4 regions of the Paenibacillus sp. FSL W8-0439 genome follow, and region 1 is predicted to be linked to each of the others. Evidence: riboswitches for the same ligand, from Rfam matches in the RefSeq annotation. Region 1 holds a riboswitch; each other region holds the start of a gene.
The links. A riboswitch is a leader RNA that binds a small molecule or an ion and turns the genes downstream of it on or off. The one in region 1 is predicted to bind cyclic di-AMP.
Positions count from the first base shown of each region.

Region 2: another riboswitch for cyclic di-AMP. It lies ahead of MKX36_RS00140 (3D domain-containing protein); the one in region 1 lies ahead of MKX36_RS13320 (3D domain-containing protein).
Region 3: another riboswitch for cyclic di-AMP. It lies ahead of MKX36_RS00535 (C40 family peptidase); the one in region 1 lies ahead of MKX36_RS13320 (3D domain-containing protein).
Region 4: another riboswitch for cyclic di-AMP. It lies ahead of MKX36_RS19910 (TrkH family potassium uptake protein); the one in region 1 lies ahead of MKX36_RS13320 (3D domain-containing protein).

Region 1 is NZ_JBBPAK010000001.1:3,133,390-3,138,013, reverse strand. It holds gene MKX36_RS13330 (ABC transporter substrate-binding protein/permease) at 1-682, shown strand, start outside; gene MKX36_RS13325 (amino acid ABC transporter ATP-binding protein) at 669-1,391, shown strand; cyclic di-AMP (ydaO/yuaA leader) riboswitch at 1,635-1,804, shown strand; gene MKX36_RS13320 (3D domain-containing protein) at 1,811-2,479, shown strand; gene MKX36_RS13315 (polysaccharide deacetylase family protein) at 2,679-3,485, opposite strand; gene MKX36_RS13310 (NADH:flavin oxidoreductase/NADH oxidase) at 3,789-4,624, shown strand, end outside.
Region 2 is NZ_JBBPAK010000001.1:28,330-32,953, reverse strand. It holds gene rsmA (16S rRNA (adenine(1518)-N(6)/adenine(1519)-N(6))-dimethyltransferase RsmA) at 1-540, opposite strand, end outside; gene rnmV (ribonuclease M5) at 548-1,093, opposite strand; gene MKX36_RS00140 (3D domain-containing protein) at 1,240-2,388, opposite strand; cyclic di-AMP (ydaO/yuaA leader) riboswitch at 2,660-2,939, opposite strand; gene MKX36_RS00135 (TatD family hydrolase) at 3,140-3,910, opposite strand; gene MKX36_RS00130 (HD domain-containing protein) at 3,953-4,624, opposite strand, start outside.
Region 3 is NZ_JBBPAK010000001.1:133,951-138,574, forward strand. It holds gene MKX36_RS00525 (4a-hydroxytetrahydrobiopterin dehydratase) at 1-153, shown strand, start outside; gene MKX36_RS00530 (GNAT family N-acetyltransferase) at 232-738, opposite strand; gene MKX36_RS00535 (C40 family peptidase) at 1,041-1,541, opposite strand; cyclic di-AMP (ydaO/yuaA leader) riboswitch at 1,547-1,684, opposite strand; gene MKX36_RS00540 (hypothetical protein) at 1,961-2,788, opposite strand; gene MKX36_RS00545 (M1 family metallopeptidase) at 2,800-4,624, opposite strand, start outside.
Region 4 is NZ_JBBPAK010000001.1:4,623,688-4,628,311, reverse strand. It holds gene MKX36_RS19915 (CPBP family intramembrane glutamic endopeptidase) at 1-1,401, opposite strand, end outside; cyclic di-AMP (ydaO/yuaA leader) riboswitch at 1,663-1,815, shown strand; gene MKX36_RS19910 (TrkH family potassium uptake protein) at 2,216-3,556, shown strand; gene MKX36_RS19905 (potassium channel family protein) at 3,575-4,252, shown strand; gene MKX36_RS19900 (LysR family transcriptional regulator) at 4,258-4,624, opposite strand, start outside.

The DNA of each region.
Region 1 (4,624 bases):
TGACAGACAGGTTTCTTCGAATAGCATTGTAGATATATTTTTGAAATATCGCAGTTTCTACGCTACGGGTATCGGCTACACTCTATTGCTGTCTGCGCTCGGAGTACTGTTCGGATTCATTATTGGCCTGATCATATCCTTGCTGCGGATGAGTGGTATTCGTATTATCGAGTGGCTAGGTACCGCATATGTAGAGATACTGCGCGGCACACCTATGCTGGTGCAGCTTATGATCATTCATTACGGAGTTGCTTTGACGTTAGGTGTTAATTTTACGCCACTCCAGTCCGGTATAATTACGTTGTCTCTGAATAGTTCGGCATATTTGGCTGAAATTTTCCGTGCTGGTATTCAGGCCGTAGACCGTGGACAGATGGAAGCTGCCCGCTCGCTCGGGATGGGACGAGGCAAAGCGATGCGTCACGTTATTTTACCGCAAGCATTTAAATCTATATTGCCTGCTATTGGTAATGAGTTCATTACGATCATTAAAGAATCTTCTATTATTTCGACCATTGGGATGGTGGACATTATGTATCAAGCCCAGGTCATTAAGAATATTACCTACGAAGGCTTAAGTCCATTCGTAATCGCAGCCGCTATTTATTTTGTAATGACATTCAGCTTATCTAAGCTGTTGGGTTTATGGGAAAGGAAGTTGAGAGCCAGTGATCACCGTTAAACAACTGCGTAAATCATTCGGTAAGAATGAAATTTTAAAAGGCATTGATATAGATATCGCCAAAGGTGAAGTAGTCGTCATTATCGGCCCGAGTGGTTCGGGGAAAAGTACGTTTTTGCGTTGTATGAATCTGTTGGAACAGCCAACAGAAGGGGAAATCTTGTTTGAGGGTGAGCCGATTACGGCCCGTGGTCATAATATTAATGCGACTCGGGAGAAGATGGGGATGGTTTTCCAACATTTTAATCTGTTTCCGCATAAAACAATACTGCAGAATCTGACGCTTGCACCAACGCAGGTGAAGAAGCAATCGGGGAAAGAAGCGGAGAAAATTGCGTTGGAGCTCCTGCGGACCGTGGGTCTTGAGGATAAGAAGAATACCTACCCGAACCAGTTATCTGGCGGTCAAAAGCAACGTATAGCGATAGCACGTGCTCTCGCCATGCAGCCGCACGTAATGCTGTTTGATGAACCTACCTCTGCCCTGGACCCTGAAATGGTTGGAGAGGTTCTGGATGTGATGAAGAAGCTCGCTGAAGGCGGCATGACGATGGTGATCGTGACGCATGAAATGGGCTTTGCTCGTGAGGTAGGAGACCGAATCATCTTTATGGACAACGGTCAAATTATAGAGCAAGGTACGCCGGAGCAAGTTTTCGGAACTCCAAGCCATGATCGTACCCGTGATTTTCTGGCTAAAGTGCTGTAAGAAAATGCTTTTATGAATTATTGACAAAGCCCTCTCGTGATGATATTTCACGGAGGGCTTTTCTCCTTTTGTCACCATATCTCCATATTTTCGTAACAAAAAACCGATTTTTGATGACAAAATTGTAATGGATATAGTATGATGTTCAAGGTTCCCAACATTTTCATGCAGATAAGGTTACAAAATTGTGATATTATGCAGTAAGCCAAAACTTACCGGGGCAGCAGCAATGATAACAATTACTCAGGTGCTGGGCTCAAACCATGGGAAGTGCGGGGGACGTAACAACGGCAATTATTCCAATGCGTCATATAGATGTTGTGGAATATGCCTAGGGGTGAATTGCACAAGCATAGGGCTTCTCCTGAGTCCGAATCCGACAGCTAACTTCGCAGGCATAACAGAGGAGGTACATATCTTTGAAACACTTAAAACATATTGGAAAAACCATGAAATTTGCGGTGCTTGCCGCAGCGATTGCAGGATTGGCACAGACAGCAGGAGTAGCAAATGCTGCTTCGCTTCATACTGCCAAAGAAGGCGATACTTTCTTTTTGCTTGCTCAACGTTATGGGGTATCGGTAGATGACTTGACGAAGGCTAACCCGGATATTGCGTCCAACAACATATATGCAGGTCTACAAATTAAAGTGCCAGACGAAAAAAGTGTGAAGACGGCTTCGGATTCGAAACCACAGCTTCTTACGGAGAAAGCACCAGCGAATGAGAGGCCAACAATTGAAGCATGGGGCAAAACATTCAATTACAGTAAAGTTGTTGATGTTAAAGCAACAGCATATTCAGCCGCAGCTGATGAAAATGGCAAATGGGGTGCAGTCGATTACTACGGTAATCCGCTTAAACTGGGTACAATTGCAGTAGACCCGAAAGTCATTCCTATGGGAACAAAGGTGCTAGTTACAGGCTATTCCCATCCCGGCTTGCCAGACCATTCTTTTGTAGCCGTTGCCCGTGATCAGGGCAGCGCTATTACCGGAAAGCGGATTGATATCTTTATCCCTGGCAACAAATCATTCGTGAACGACTTCGGCTTCCAAAATGTGAAACTGTACGTTATTGATAAATAGCATTGTGCATATATTTGATTTCATTAAACATAATATATATTATGTAAACTTAATATTATAGCACACAACATATAACTGGGACGACTTCTTATCAGTACGGTCGTTTATCGCTAAAAAAGGCTGTCTTACAAGCAGAAGCATTCTGCTCGTCAAGGCAGCCTTTTTACGTTGTTGGTATATACGAGGCTTAGACATACTGTTATTTTCGTTCCGATGTGTGAAGTAGCCGGGGGACTGTGACAAACTTGTAGCCCTTAGCTTTTAAAGAGTGGATTAGACCCGGCAAAGCTTGGACAGTACCTTGCAAGTTGGAACTTTGACCTCCACCTGCATGCATTAAAATAATGGAGCCAGGTCTGGTAGCCGGGATCACGTTACGCTGAATCTGTGTTTTGCTTAATCCCTTCCAGTCTAGAGAGTCCACATTCCAATTGACGATCATGTACCCATGACGACGCGCCCACTGAATTTGAGGCTCCGTGATTTCACCATAGGGTGGTCGTATCAATCTGGGCCGAAAACCTGCGCTGGCTTCTAAAATGCGTTCTGTTTTTGTAATCTGGTGGCGAAAGCGTTCTGGTGTGGCCTTCCTGAAATCCGGATGAGTATAGGAATGGTTTCCTATAGCATGACCCTCGCGGATGATGCGGCGTATGATCCCCGGATGCTTTTCCGCACGATGGCCGACGATAAAAAACGTAGCTTTGATACCGTTTGCGTGTAATACGTCCAAAACCTGCGGCGTATACCTTGAATCGGGCACATCATCAAAGGTTAAGGCAATTTGGCGGGTGTGCGGGCCGCACATTTTAAAAATGTCCGCATGCTTTTTTCGTAGCATCGCTAATGTTGGAGTAGCTCGATCTTTACTTTGATATACCGAAGTAGCGACAGTAGCTTCCTTGGGATGGGGCGTTCCGATGTTGGGAGGCGTGTCAGCGTGAACGGGAAAACTTGAAAATGCTAGTAACAGTGCTAAACATGGCAACACTCCCCTGTACCGCATTTGTATTCCCCCTTTCCGTGCAGTGGTACCTAGTGGTGCTCTCAGCTATTATGTACCTGTCCTATTAAAATTATGCTGGTGATTGAGTGAAGTCCTACACGACTGAAGAGAAGCACATCATGAAGCGGATATCCGTGAAGATGACGAAGTAAACGCGCATATTCTCTTAAACATGAACGAAAACTGGAGCATTTTCGTAAGTTTTAGCCTTACAAAGGATTCGGTATACCGTGACAGCTGGTGTATAATGGGGATGCTATTCATAATGCTACAGACTTGGAATTGAGGGAAGGATGGATAAAAGTGACCGACTTGTTTACTCCTTATCAATTAAAGGGGCTTTCTTTAAGAAATCGGATTGTCATGCCCCCAATGTGCCAATACAGCGTGGAGGCCAAGGACGGCAAACCGACGGATTGGCATTATGTCCATTATGTGAGTCGCGCGGTAGGAGGGACTGGACTCATAATTGTGGAAATGACAGCGGTTCATCCGGATGGGCGCATTACGGATCGTGATTTGGGCATTTGGAGTGATGAACATATTCCTGCATATCGTAAAATGGTAGAGGAAGTCCACAAGTATGGTGCCAAAATTGCCATTCAATTAGGCCATGCCGGACGCAAGGCTGAAGATGCTGAGCCACCTGTAGGCCCGTCCTCGATCCCCTTTAGTGAACGATTTAAAGAGCCGCACGCTTTGACGCGAGCAGAAGTCAAGGAACTGGTTCTTGCCTACAAAGAGGGGGCGCGTCGGGCGGTAGAAGCTGGTTTTGACACGGTAGAGATTCATGGCGCTCACGGCTATCTAATCCATCAATTTCATTCTCCTTTAACCAATACCCGAGAAGATGAGTATGGGCAGGATTTATCACTGTTTGGTGTTGAGGTGATACGTGCTGTTAAAGAGGTACTTCCTGCTGATATGCCTGTGCTAATGCGGATATCTGCCAAAGAATATGTCCAAGACGGATATGATGTTGAATACATAGCAGCCATAGGGGAACGATATCGTGATGCGGGTGTAGACATTTTCCATATTTCTTCTGGTGGTGAGGGTCCGATTGGTTCCAGCGGAGGTCCGTCTGCGCGTGCTGGTTATCAGGTGGATTTGGCTCATACCATCCGTGAGAAATTGAA
Region 2 (4,624 bases), 3.1 Mb from region 1:
CACGGCTATGCTTAAGCTGCCGTAATCCTTCGTACCAGGAGACGCAGCCATGCGCTCAGCCACCTCCTTTTGAATCATAACGACGATATTCTCCAAAGGAAGCTTGTCCTCCAGTAGACGCATCAGAATCGGTGTAGTGACGTAATACGGCAGATTAGCGACGACACTCACTTTGCTCACGTCTGCAAAATCGACTGCGAACACCTCACGCAAATCCAGCTTCAATACGTCTCCATGACGAACCTTTACGTGATCGTAAGGGGCCAGCACTTCTTCAAGAATGGGCAGCAGCCGCTGATCAATCTCGACAGCGGTAACTGCCTTAGCCGATTGCGCCAATTTTTCAGTCAAAGCTCCAATCCCCGGACCGATCTCAAGCGCACCCTTTGTATCATCCAAACCGGCAGCATTTACGATCTTGCTCAGAATATTTTGATCAATCAAAAAGTTTTGTCCCAAGCTCTTTTTGAACGAAAAACCGTGCTTTTGAATAATTTCCTTCGTACGCCGCGGTGTTGCTATATCTTGAATCCCTGTCATACGGATATCACAATCCTTCACTTTCGATTTGTGCCAGCGCACTGGCAAATTCCTCACGGCTGATCTGAAATACAGAGAGCCGCTTATGTAGCTGCTTTCCGTTACAATAGCCAATACCCAGTACATTCCCCAAGGCCATACGGCGTGCAGCAGCATTGGGATGGGTAATAAGTCCAGCGTCAATCAGGTCCGCCCATTCAATCAGCGGTTCGGCACCTTCCACTGTCGTATGTACCCGCGCGAGAGCGTGTCTGATGGCTTCCGGGGAGGCATTCTCTACGCCAATATCCCCTTTGCGCGTCGCCTCTGCCTCAGGTATAAAAGCCTGCTTGCAGCCTGGTACCTTGGAGGCGATGATTTTACGGATACGCTCCCCTGCATGATCGGGATCAGTTAAAATAATGACCCCCCGCCGTTCCTGCGCCAATGCAATTTTCCGCAGCGTCATTTTATTAATGGCTGAACCGCCAGTTTCTATCGTATCTGCTTCGACAGCACGGCGAATGGCTACCGTATCATCCCGGCCTTCCACCACGATCACTTCCTTGATCATCTTCGTTTCCCTCCACTGCTACACAGCAACATATATTTATCTTTCCCTGCTTTTGAAAACAAAATAAGAAGAGGGTATCCTCTTCTTAGCATGGCATAACTATGTTGTTAATACTATCGCATTGTCCTCAACATACACAACCTGTTTTAGTTGATTTCCGGCTTTACAGGTCCGATAACATATACGGTTTTACCGTGCTTACGACCAAATTGGTTGGCCCGGCTCAAACTCTCATAATACACATCGATTTTGTGGCCTTTAATCGCGCCACCGGTATCCTCCGCACGGCGGAAGCCCACCCCTTCAATATACACCCACCACCCGATTGGGATTACACTCGGATCGACAGCGATGGTGCGTCCTTCCGTGACACGCGTGCCGGAGGCGGTACGTGTACCGATACCTGGCTCCTGTGCGGAATACGCCGTCATGGAGACATTTTGTAAAACTTTTCTATAATTAAAATTAATACCTGCTTTACGGACAGCACTGCCCGAACTAACCTTTGTAGCCTTAACCGCATCTTTAGGGCCGATGGAAGCAGCTAGAACGACCGGTTTCTTCTTCGTTCCTACCGCAATTACCTTATCCACACGATTCTGTGCGACTTCCTTGTTGACCAGCTGTTTGGATACCAACTTTCCATCATGGTATACTTTTTGAACATGCTGGACTACCACACCCGATTTGCCACTTTGAATGACTCGATTATCGCCTTTATAGAGACTTGGATCTGCCGTTTTGATGACCTGATAAGGCACTTGTTTTTTCTGTTCGACCTGCTGTTTCTTCACACGGACGATTTTTATGTCCATGTTAGCTGAAACAGAGGCATCCAACGCAGGGTAAACTTTATCCGTTGATGATAATTTATAGCCCGAAGTGCGAATGGCACCCTCTACTGTATTTTCTGTTGTGTACAGCTTTTTCGTCTTATTGCCTGAGGATACTTTAACCTGATTGGCACGTTTAATGACTACGCGATCCCCATCCTGTACTGCCCCATTTAGCGGCATGGAAATTGTATCATGCGGCTGAAGTGAAATAGAATGCTCATTGAGCAAATCTTGGAGCTTGGATTCCCGGGTTTCTACCGCAGATGCCTTACCATCGATGACAAAAAAGACTTGTTTTTTAGATTGCGTGTACATCAGAATTGAAATCATAATCGTTAGTGCGATTAGAAAAATAGCAACCAAAGCAGCCTGGCGCACATTCTCTTGCTTCCAACGTAATACGTAAGACATGCTGGATGAGCGTGACTCATGGGTCTCCTCTTTTCGGAAAATGCCCATTTCCTCCGTCCTCCTTACATAGCCCGCCGTCTGGAGTAAGACATAGTTGATCGTTGACGTGACTATAACAGATTTTCTACAAGACAAGCCCGTACTGCGACTGTCCTGCACCATGTACCCGTCTTCGCGGCATGCTGTCCTCCCCTGTTTAACCACAGTATGATGACAGATTTTCTTTTATTCACAACAAAAAAAGCCAAAGAAAGAGACTAGAGAGCTCTTTCGTGGCTTCCGACATGTGTGAATATGCGGGAAAACTCATGCACGAGATGGCTTCTCTCTTGTTACGCTTACGGGGTTAGCTGTCGGGTTCGGACGTAGAGAGTCGCCCTAGCTTAGGTCAACCGCTCATGGCGGTCGCCTTCACATTCACCCCGAAGACCCAGAAAGAAATCGAAATACGGCTTCTCTACCTGTTCATCCCATTCGGGAAATGAATTTCGGTTGAGCCGGCTGCTGAAGAGACATTCTCTCTTGCACATACGCCGGACGTACTGTAAGCCATATCGGTTCCCCCGTTCCCTGCAAAAGGGACTCAGCGAGACTGGTTCATGAAATGATTTGTTGATGTTTACACTCAACAACAATTCACTGAAAAGATGATATCCTGTTTACATGCATGTTGTAAAGCAGGTTTCAAGTACATTTTTTAAAATATTCGGTTAAAAAATTGTAATATTCTTGAGTTTCCTGCAACAAAATCATAATTAGCTCCGTCTATCTCTTTATTTTGATTGATTTCTTCGCTTTTTCACTGAATGTCAAATCGTTCCAAAGCATTTTGGGTCGTAATGGATACCAATTCCTCCACTCTAATTCCCTTAATTTGGGCAGCTGCCTCTGCCACCAATCTCACATGGGCCGACTCATTTCGCTTCCCGCGAAACGGATGAGGCGTCAAGTATGGCGCGTCCGTTTCAATCAGCAGACGATCCAGCGGAACCTGGGCCAGTACCTCTTTTGGCTGCTTGGCATTTTTGAACGTTATGGGCCCGCCAAAGGAAAGGTGAAAGCCCATATCCAGCACCATTTTAGCGGTCTCCCAGCTCCCAGAAAAGGAGTGCATAACTCCGCCAATCTCGCTCGCCTTTTCCTCACGTAAAATTCTCACAATATCTTCATGCGCATCCCGGTTATGGATAACAATTGGCATGTTGAGCTCACGTGCCAGACCAATTTGGTTTCGAAGCACCCGCTGCTGTACATCCTTTGGTGATGTATCCCAATAGTAATCCAGACCGATCTCTCCGATCGCTACAACCTTTTTATGACTGCATAACGATGCAATCCATTCTAAATCCCCCTCCTGCATTGTAATGGCATCCTGCGGATGCCATCCAACGGCCGCATAAATAAAATCATACGTCTCAGCCAGCTTCATGGTGGATGGAATGGTCTCACGATTAAATCCGATATTGATCATCCGTGTTACTCCTGATTCGACAGCACGTGCTATAACTTCTTCACGGTCTTCGTCAAATTGTGGGGCATCCAGGTGAGTATGAGTGTCGAATAAATCCAAGGTTTTCATCTCCTTTTTTTACTTACATTTCTATATATTTGTCTATTGTTTGACAAAATAATTCCTTATTTCGGCAGGAAGCCTGTCTTTTACCCCATTCAATTTATTTTGGGGAAAATACATGTGATATTTTCCTCGGTGAATGCCACTTATTGAGCGCACAATTTCCGAAACTTCGGATATTTCCCGCACCTCGCCCTGACGTCCAAGCAGTAAAATCTGGTTGTCCGTTGAGCCGCCCTGCCGAAACACATCATAAGGAAGATCTGTTGGAAAATCAATTTCAAGATCATATTCAGGATGCAATCCAGCCTCTTTCAAAGCCTCTCGAATATGGTCAACGGTATCTGTATCCATATTTTCAATCTCTACATATTTATACAATCTACGATCCATAAAACGGCTACTCAAATCACTTAAAATTTCATCCTTTTCTCGTTTCCATTGGCCAAATACCGTCTGAATCAAAGACTCATCCAGCATCAAATACTGCTCCACTGTTAGTTCTCCTTTTAACAGATCGGGCAGCGGATCAAGCAGAAAACCAAACTCATATCCGTTTTTGAACAATTCCTTTGCTCTCTTAAAAATTTTACGTAACAGGATTTCCGAGCTGCGTGTTACAGGATGGAAATAAATTTGCCAGTACATCTGATAGCGTGACATTAGATAATCCTCTACAGCATGCATACCCGACTCTTTTACGACAATTCT
Region 3 (4,624 bases), 3.0 Mb from region 1:
GAGGCATTTAATCACCATCCATTTATTACGATTGATTACAAGACCGTGACTCTGCGTTTGACCTCCTGGGACGATGGCGGTATTATGGCCGTAGATATTAAGGAAGCCCAACAATATAATGAAGCTTTCGAAAAAATGCGCAGCAGTCATTGAGTTTGTAATGATCTGTCGTATATATGAAGAGCGCCTTCGTTATACAACATCGCGGTTGTATAGTGAAGGCGCTCTTATTTATAGAATCCGATTCTGTTGTTCAGGACGATATACCATACAATGGAACGGCTTTCTGCCATCTGGAGTCTGGCGTTCATAGGTATCCGTCAGCTCAAATCCAGCTGCCTTGTAGGCTCGGATAGCCCGCTGATTCCAAGTGAGAACCTCTAGGTCAATTTCATTCTGCGGATGACGTCGTCTGGCTTCCTCGGCAATGGCCCGGACAAAATTGGAGCCTGTGCCATGTCCGCATCTTTCGGGATGCATTCCAAGACCCAGCCGGGTCACACCGACCATAGGGAAATATTGAGCAAATCCCGTCAGCTCATTCTCTTCGTCCAGGACCGCAACATATTGCTCTTGGCGAAGCGTGGGACTTCCAAATTCGACTTCAAGTGCCTTCATTTGTTCCCAGGGAAGCCAGCCGTATATGTTGTAGGGGGGATCATAGCGCCACTCACAGATTTCAGCCGCTTGATGCTCGTCCATCGGTACGATCCGGTAGTTGGATATTGAGGCCGGCACTTTTCCATTCCTCCTTATGCAGGTACTTCAATCATTAACCACAGATTGTAGACAAGTTGTAGGAGAATGGCAAGCGTGTTTATTTCTTACCTAAGTCGGGTATACATTCAATAAGAAGGATTTACTGCTCATATGCTCCCCCAGCGGTGACGGTAAAACCGACGATGTTCGCTAAAATTGAAACCTTTTGAGGTGTCAGTTCGTCAGTAATGATAATCATTGCGATGTAGTGGACATAAAAAACCGCAATTCGATTCCGGCCAGAATCAAATTGCGGCTAGGGTTAGCTTGCTGTGCGGTAGTTATTCTACGTTGTCGTCATCAGGAATATCTGAAGCTACAGAATGGTAAGCGTCTGTGCTCATAATTCTTTTTGCACCGACATAACGGTTAGCGTAATAATTTTCGTTCAGTGAGCTAACTACTACACCACGTGAAGTCGAGGAGTGGGCGAATTTCCCTTCACCTACGAAGATACCTACATGGGAAACGCCTCTTCCTGTGGTGTTGAAGAACACCAGGTCGCCTGGTCTCATTTCATCGCGGGATACAGAAGAACCCATTTTGAATTGTGATCCAGATTGATGCGGCAGTTTAATTCCCAGTTTGTTGAATACATACATTGTGAAGCCGGAGCAATCGAATCCCTCGAGTGTAGTGCCTCCGCTTCTGTAGTTCGTTCCTTTGGCATCTTGGATGACCTGGTCCATCTTAGAGTCTGCAAATGCACTGCTGCCACCGAATGTAAAAGATGTAAAGGCAATGGCGAGACCCATGGCTGCGATCGTTAGCTTCTTCTTCAAAAAAAATATACCCCTTCCAATGCCTGCGAGGTTAGCTTAAGGATTCGGTAGAAGGTTCCCCTATGACCACTCTGTTGCGAGATCAATTCACCCAAACTGGTTCCCCCGCTTCCTAGGTGCCAGGAATTAGGCTTAACTTAAGATGTGCACCTTGGAGAGCAGTATTCACGACAACGATGTTTTTAAGATAAAGGTTACAATAAAGATTACAAAGTTGTTACTATCAGTTCACTGCGATTATTGTAACAAAGACAGCAGGCTTTGGCAAATGTTTCATCGCAAAAAGTTACAAAAAAAATCTGTTCCTAACGCTCTAGGAACAGATTCTGTTAACAGTATTCAGTTATGTGCCGTTTGCACGGGAAAGAAAAAAGTTTTTTCGACAGCTGAAAATACAGAAGAGAGGATATTGTGAGGGGTTAGCCTCTGCTGGAGATATCGATGTGCCATAGCCGATACTGTGAACTGATATGCCACAGCCTGACCAGACTGGTAACAAAATGATACGATTGTTGGAGAATCAGTGCCAACATACCGGTCCAAATCATCGCCACGGTGCCAAATAGACCGAAAACTAGCAACACACAAGTACCGAGCAACAGGGATACACCAACAGCCGGAAGAAGCTGGCGAAAGAAGGCGAGCAGGGAGGATAGTATGGTGTGACCACTGACAGTGCCCAGCTGCATATACAGGATGCACTGCCGAATGACCCAACCGTAAGCTATCCACCCCATGGCATAGGGCAACAAATGTAGCAGGTAAGAGGAAGATTGCAACGTTCCTACTACAATAGGATAGAGTCTCGGTACCACCCAAAAGGCGGGAAGCAGCAGCAAACCCAACTCGATGATGTAATACAATAGCGATGACATACCGTGGCGTTTCATCCCCTTGAAGAAGGACAGGCTTTGCGGTTCAGACGCATCGGTATGCAGGCTTTGATATATGCCAGCTCTAATGAAGGGAGTGATTAGTATGCGCAGTACGGTCGCCCCTAGTAATATCCACAAGTACACATGTACTTCCCGGCTGTCCATCAAGGCGATCTGTCCCTCCATCCAAAACAAGGTCTTTCCCAGTTCGTTTTGGCTCTGATCAGGATAACGTAGCAGCAGCGGGATAACGGCAGACTGTACCAGCCTATAGAGAAATACTCCCCACAGCAAACGATACAGAAATAAAATGATAACGATATAAAAGCGTATGCGTACCAGCGCCCAGCCTTCTTTTATAACAGTCCGCATCTATAGACACCTCACCATGACAGACTTCCAAGCAGTGTCTCCAACAGCTTGGTTACACTTACACTCCAACGGGTTTGTTGTTTTTCATCCAATTCAGCTTTCAGGCTATTATTAATATGCTTGTTCTCCAGTGCAATAGTGTATAGAGGATCTACAGTCACATAGGACACGGGGGAAGCGCTTTTGAGTCGGAAAGTTGTACTTTTGCCCGCACCATCCCATGCCTTGAATATCGTTGAGCCATCCTTGAAGGTAAATTGAACAGGGATTTTGGGATAATCTGCTCCTTTTTTGCTGAGCGTCACGACTGCTTCGTATCCATTCTCCAGCTTGTGGTTCATGATGCGATCGACTGAAAAGTCCGCCATCTGGCCGTCATATACATATTGTTCAAAATAGTGGCTCCATGATCGTCCGGTCACTCTCTCCACGACATGTTGAAAATCCTGTGAGGTAGGATGCTTGAATCGATAAGTCTGGACGTAGGTCCGCATAATCCGGTCCATTTTTTTCATACCCACCTGACGCTCAATACCTCGTAGTACTAATTTACCTCGAGAGTAGGCATTTTGTGCATATTCAGCTGCCGATCCATACTTCCAGGACTCACGGTTTAGCGGCTGTGGGGAAGCTACCTGTCCCGATTGTAATGGCAAGTTGGGGGTAAGCCCATACTCTTGTTCCATGAGCCGTTCCTCTGCATAGGAGGTGAAGCCTTCATCCAGCCAAGGCTCCTCAAATTCATTGTTGGCTACCATTCCGTAGAAATATTGATGCCCAATTTCATGAACCAGCGTCCGTTCCAGATTATAGCCAGGATTCAGTTGGTCCGCAGCTGCGGCCGTGATGAGTGTCGGATATTCCATGCCGCCGGCTCCACTGCCTGTTTTGGGTGGAACGACGATGGATAGAGTGGAATATGGATAAGGCCCGTACCATTTGCTGTAGTACGAAAGGGCAGCCTTGGCTGCGCTCATGTAACGTCCTTTGAGTTCCTTATGGGACGGGTCCAGATAGAGCTTGATTTTGACACCAGGAACCTCAGTAGAAGAGAAAGGTTCTTCTACGGCTACGAAGTTGGGTGAAGCAGACCAGGCAAAATCGTGTACATCATCGGCATAAAATTGATATATTTTCTGGCCGTTCTGTCGTACTGCACCACGGGTGGGAAAACCGGTCGCTGCTACGATGTGTGTTTCAGGCACCCGAATCCGTATACTGTAAATTCCAAAGTCGGCATAGAACTCGGAGTTGCCATGGTACTGATGGAGGTTCCAGCCCTCTTCGGCGCGTCCACGTTGTCCTGCAGTCTCATAGACGCTGAGCTTTGGAAACCACTGTCCAGCCATTACAAAATCATCTGTCGCACCCATACGAGCAAAAATGCCAGGCAGTTTGACTTCAAACTTCATATATAGTGTGATTTCTTCGCCACCTCGTACCGGCTTGGGTAGACGCACCTTTATGAGCGAACGGTCGCTTGCGTTACCGTCATCTGGTTGTACATATTGAGTGCGGTGCATGAGAGATAAACCGTCTTCTGTTTTTAGTTCGGTCAGCGTCATGGAGCCAAAGCCGTCCTTAGGCATGGTGTCTCCGCGCAGCTTTCCGCCGGATTCTTTCATAAAGGTGGTTTCCATGGAAGAGAAGGCATTCGGGTATAGATGAAGATACAGATCATTCACAGTTTTCTTACCCGGATGCTTCCAGGTCAGTGTCTCAGTGCCTCGCAAAACCCGTCCTTTTTCCAGAGATACATCAATGTGATATTCCACCACCCGTTTGCTGAGAATTTCTGAAGCGGGCTGTGGAGGGTTCTTGGGCAGATCGGGCATG
Region 4 (4,624 bases), 1.5 Mb from region 1:
TCCCAGTGCCCAAATAAGCGTAGTAATCAGACAAGCAACAAACGTATTTTTGACTATTTTTTTTACCATCGGAATACCAAATAGACGGTAAACAGTCTCTTCTCCAATACCTGCCATCCAGGCCATAATCGGTAGTAGCCATGGATAAGCCATATTGTAAGGGGATTGCGTGGCGTCTGTAGTGGAGAATGTATTAAATGTACGCTCCAATACAAAGAACAAAATGGATTGTACGCCGAGTAAAATGAAGGCCCACAAGTAACCGACATACATACTGCGAAGCACATACAGCCCGTAGCCCGGCTCTTTGGCCCGTGGCCATGCATTTAGTCCAACCTGACGCATAAGCCCGTCACCACCAACCAAGGAGAAGTAGAGGGCTACAGCCATGAAGAAGGTAACACCGACCTGGAATACCATAAGAAATATAAGCATGCCCTTACTGCCTGCTTCAGCTTGTAATAAAGGCAGCATGTTCATGGTCCCAGCTATACTAGCAATAAAATAAACAATGGACAGAACAATACCGCGTACAAATGAAGTATGTCGTCGGGTGAGTGACGCATACACAATGGCAAGTACGCCCAGGACAAAGCTAAATAGGGCATAACCCGCATAAGTCATCCAATTCGCCCAGTATGTTTGATTTTTAACATAGTCGGTATAGGATGAAGGGGCAGCAAAGCTTTGGGTAAACGAGCGAACATCCCCATCTTCAAAGGTAAAAGCCAGCGTAAGTACCGAGGCGCCGATTTTCTTTTCGTCCACGGTATATTTTAATCCACCTTCCCCCTCAGTGGTCGCAAGCTTCAATTCCGATGGCTTAAAGCCAAAGCGTTTGATCCATTTTGCTGCAGCCTGTTCCTTGGCTTCAAGCGTCATGTCGCCCTCAGCTATACGTACAAGCTTGCTTCGTGCTTGTTCATCTGTAGAAACATCAGCCTGTGTGTAATTGGTGCTGGAGGTGATCCGTTTAAAGCTAACGACCTTCCCAGTGGATAAATCCACATGAATTTGCAGCTTGCCCTTCGCTGAGGAATCAGGCAAATCAACCCGAAAGGTTTCATAAGGATAATTTTTTTTCCATGTACGATCGTACGCTTGAAGCAGTTTTTCTCTGGATAAATAACCGTACAAATCTGTTTCAGCCTGATAGGTCACGACAGGCTTCTCTGGCTGTGATTCCGTATAGCCCAGCTCGGAACGGGCAAAGTCCAAGGCGTGTACGATCGCTTCTTGTTTGCTGATGACCTTTGCATTCATCAATGATTCCGGACTTGGATTGCTAAGCGAGGGAATAAGCAATTGAAAGATAAAAAAGCAAATCAGGCCAACCCCGCCCAGCAAGCCTAATTTTTTGAAGTTGGCCGTGAGCACGACCGGTTTCCCGATAGGATTCATGAGTTTCCTCCTTAATCTGTAAATAAGAACATCCATTAAAGATATCATACTGCACAGGTTCCCGCCAACAGACCAGCGATATTCATGAAAACAGAGTGAAAGCACTTTAAAGTTTTAATAAAATTAGATAAGCTGTGATTAAGCGATGTCCAATCGCAAATTAAAGCCAATTTCACGTTTTTTCGGCGAAATCGGTTTTGTGATCTGGATAGAGAAGGATTATAATCTTGAGGCAATGCCTATGAAATATATGGGTAATGACATACATTTAAGCCGAATTTCTGTGAGAAAACGGGGGAACCATGTTACTGGGGTGAATTTTACAGCCGATCCTGATGGATCGGAAGTGTAAATAGGGCATACTGTGCTGCCCGAATCCGTCAGCTAACCTCGTAGGCTGTGGGCAGGAACCAAGTCAGGCACTCGGTTTTCCGGTGTCTTTTTTTGTGTGTATAAGTGTGAATAAAAGTTTGCTGAGTTAAGGACGCTGCGCGTTCCATTTGATCTTCCAATCGCTGTTGCCACTGAATTTTTTTTGATTTTCTAGACCTTGATAAGGGTAAAATTCAGAGTCAAAGGCGAGCGCTATCGCTTCTCCAGATTCAAATGGACCGCTTCGCTGCTGCCCGCCTTAAAGTCATCAAACGTTCCATGAGGTAGTTACGTATAAAGTGTAGTGAGTATTGAAAGGCAAAAGTATCCCGCTTTGCGGATACTTTTCTGATTTATAAAAGAAACTGAAAAGAATTGGTGATTTTATGAGCTGAGCGATCTCCATGCTCATAGTTCACCAAGGAGGAGAAGTGATGAATAAATGAATCCCAATGCAAGCTGGCTTCGGCTTTCTCCACCGCAAATATTCGTTGCAGGCTTTGCCATTATCATTCTAATAGGTAGTTTATTGTTAATGCTGCCCATTTCTAATACAACAGGAAAACCACTTGCGTTTATAGACGCTTTGTTTACTGCCGCTTCCGCGACCTGTGTAACTGGGCTTGTCGTTAAGGATACAGGGCTCTTTTTTACAACCTTTGGTCAAATTGTCATCGTTGCGCTGATTCAGATTGGCGGACTTGGCTTTATGACTATGGCTACCTTGATCGCGCTGGTGTTCAAGCGTCGGATTTCCTTGCGGGAGCGCCTTATTTTGCAAGAAGCGATGAATCAGACCTCTGTCGAAGGAATTGTCGGATTGATCCGCAAGGTGCTATGGTACTCGCTGATGATTGAGGGCGTATGTGCAGCTATTTTTTCGATTCGCTGGTCATTTGATATGCCTGTAGGCAGGGCGATTTATTTTGGAATCTGGCATGCCATTTCCATGTTTAATAACGCTGGTTTTGATTTGTTCGGTGAATTTCGCAGCCTGACAGGTTATGTATATGATCCGATTGTTAATTTTACAGCCATGTTTCTCATTATTTCGGGTGGTATTGGTTTTGTAGTGATGTCTGACCTGGCAGATTATCGCAAGCGTAAGAGACTGTCCTTGCATACCAAGGTGGTACTCAGCATGACAGCTGCTCTGATTGTCGTCGGGACGCTTGTCATTTTTGTATTTGAGTTTACGAATCCGAAGACGCTTGGCTCGCTTGATTGGGGTGGTAAACTGCTGGGTTCTTTATTCCAGTCCGTTACCCCTCGCACCGCAGGTGCCAACACGCTGGACATTGCAGGCTTGCGGCAGGCTACGCAGTTTTTTATCATCATACTCATGTTTATTGGGGCTTCGCCTGGCTCCACTGGAGGCGGGATTAAGACCACTACATTTGCTCTGCTCATTGGAGCGGTGTTTTCGATGCTGCGGGGACGGGAAGACATTGTGCTGTTCCGGTACCGACTTGCGCAGGCACGCATTTATAAGGCTTTGACTATTACCTTGCTGGGGTTGCTGTTCGTGATTGGGGTAACGATGATTCTGTCCGCAACCGAAGATCATCATTTCCTGATGATCTTGTTCGAGACGGTGTCTGCCTTTGGTACGGTAGGACTGTCCATGGGGCTTACACCTGATTTGACAGTTGTAGGCAAGCTGGTGATTACTCTGACGATGTTTGCAGGCAGGCTGGGTCCACTCACGCTAGCTTATGCACTGGGACCGAAAAAGGGTAAGGAATTGTATCGTCATCCAGAAGGTAAAATAATTATAGGGTAAGGGAGTTTTCGAGTAGATATGAAAACGCAGCAGTTTGTAGTCATTGGCTTGGGACGGTTTGGCTCAAGCCTGGCTTTGCAATTGGTGGATATGGGGTGCGAGGTGCTGGGCATTGATCGGAATGAGGATGTTGTGGACAGTATGAGTGAGATTCTGACACATACTGTCGTGGCGGACGCTACAGATGAGGATGCGTTGCGGTCACTCGGCATACGTAATTTCGATTGCGGCATTGTTGCGATTGGTGATGATATTCAGGTAAGCATCCTGACCGCCATTTTGCTGAAGGAGCTGGGTGTGAGAAAAGTCGTAGCCAAAGCCATATCTGTGCTGCATGGGCGTGCGTTAGAGAAGCTTGGGGTGGACCGAGTCATTTATCCGGAACGGGATATGGGTATTCGAGTAGCGCATCAGCTGGTCACGCCTAATCTGCTCGATTATTTGGAGCTGTCCAAGGAATACAGCATTGTAGAACTTAATGTGCCTGCATGTCTGAATGGCAAAACGTTGGCAGAATTAAATGCGCGCACCCGCTTTGGTTGCAGCATCGTGGCGCTTCATACGGCGAATGGTATCTTGATCGCACCGACAGCTATGGATCGGCTGAAAGCAGACGATATTATGGTCATTATCGGCTCCAATGACAATATCGGCCGCTTTGAGGATGAAGTCGTTAATGTCAATGAAGAGGGTTAAATCCTCTATACCATACGGTAGCCTGCAAACGATGCGCGTGTCTCGCTAATCCAGCGTCGTGCTGTTGGGCCGAGATCGGCCGTTTCTGAGTAGATGAGGGAGGTCGTTCGGCGTGTCTCCTTCAAATCAGGCAAGTACAATGCAGTAAGTCCATTATCTCGCAGCAGTTCGCTGCGCAAATAGGATTTGGGCAGCAAAGCGGATGCCTTGCAGGTGGGAAGCAGGCGTACAATCGCCTCGAAGGAGTCGATTTCCATGCGGATATCCGGCATAATGCCACTACGCTGGAACAAGTCATCCGTCAGACTGCGGTACCAGGTTCCTTTGGAGAAAATAATCATCGGCAATCCTTGCAAGTCCTTCATTGAAGCC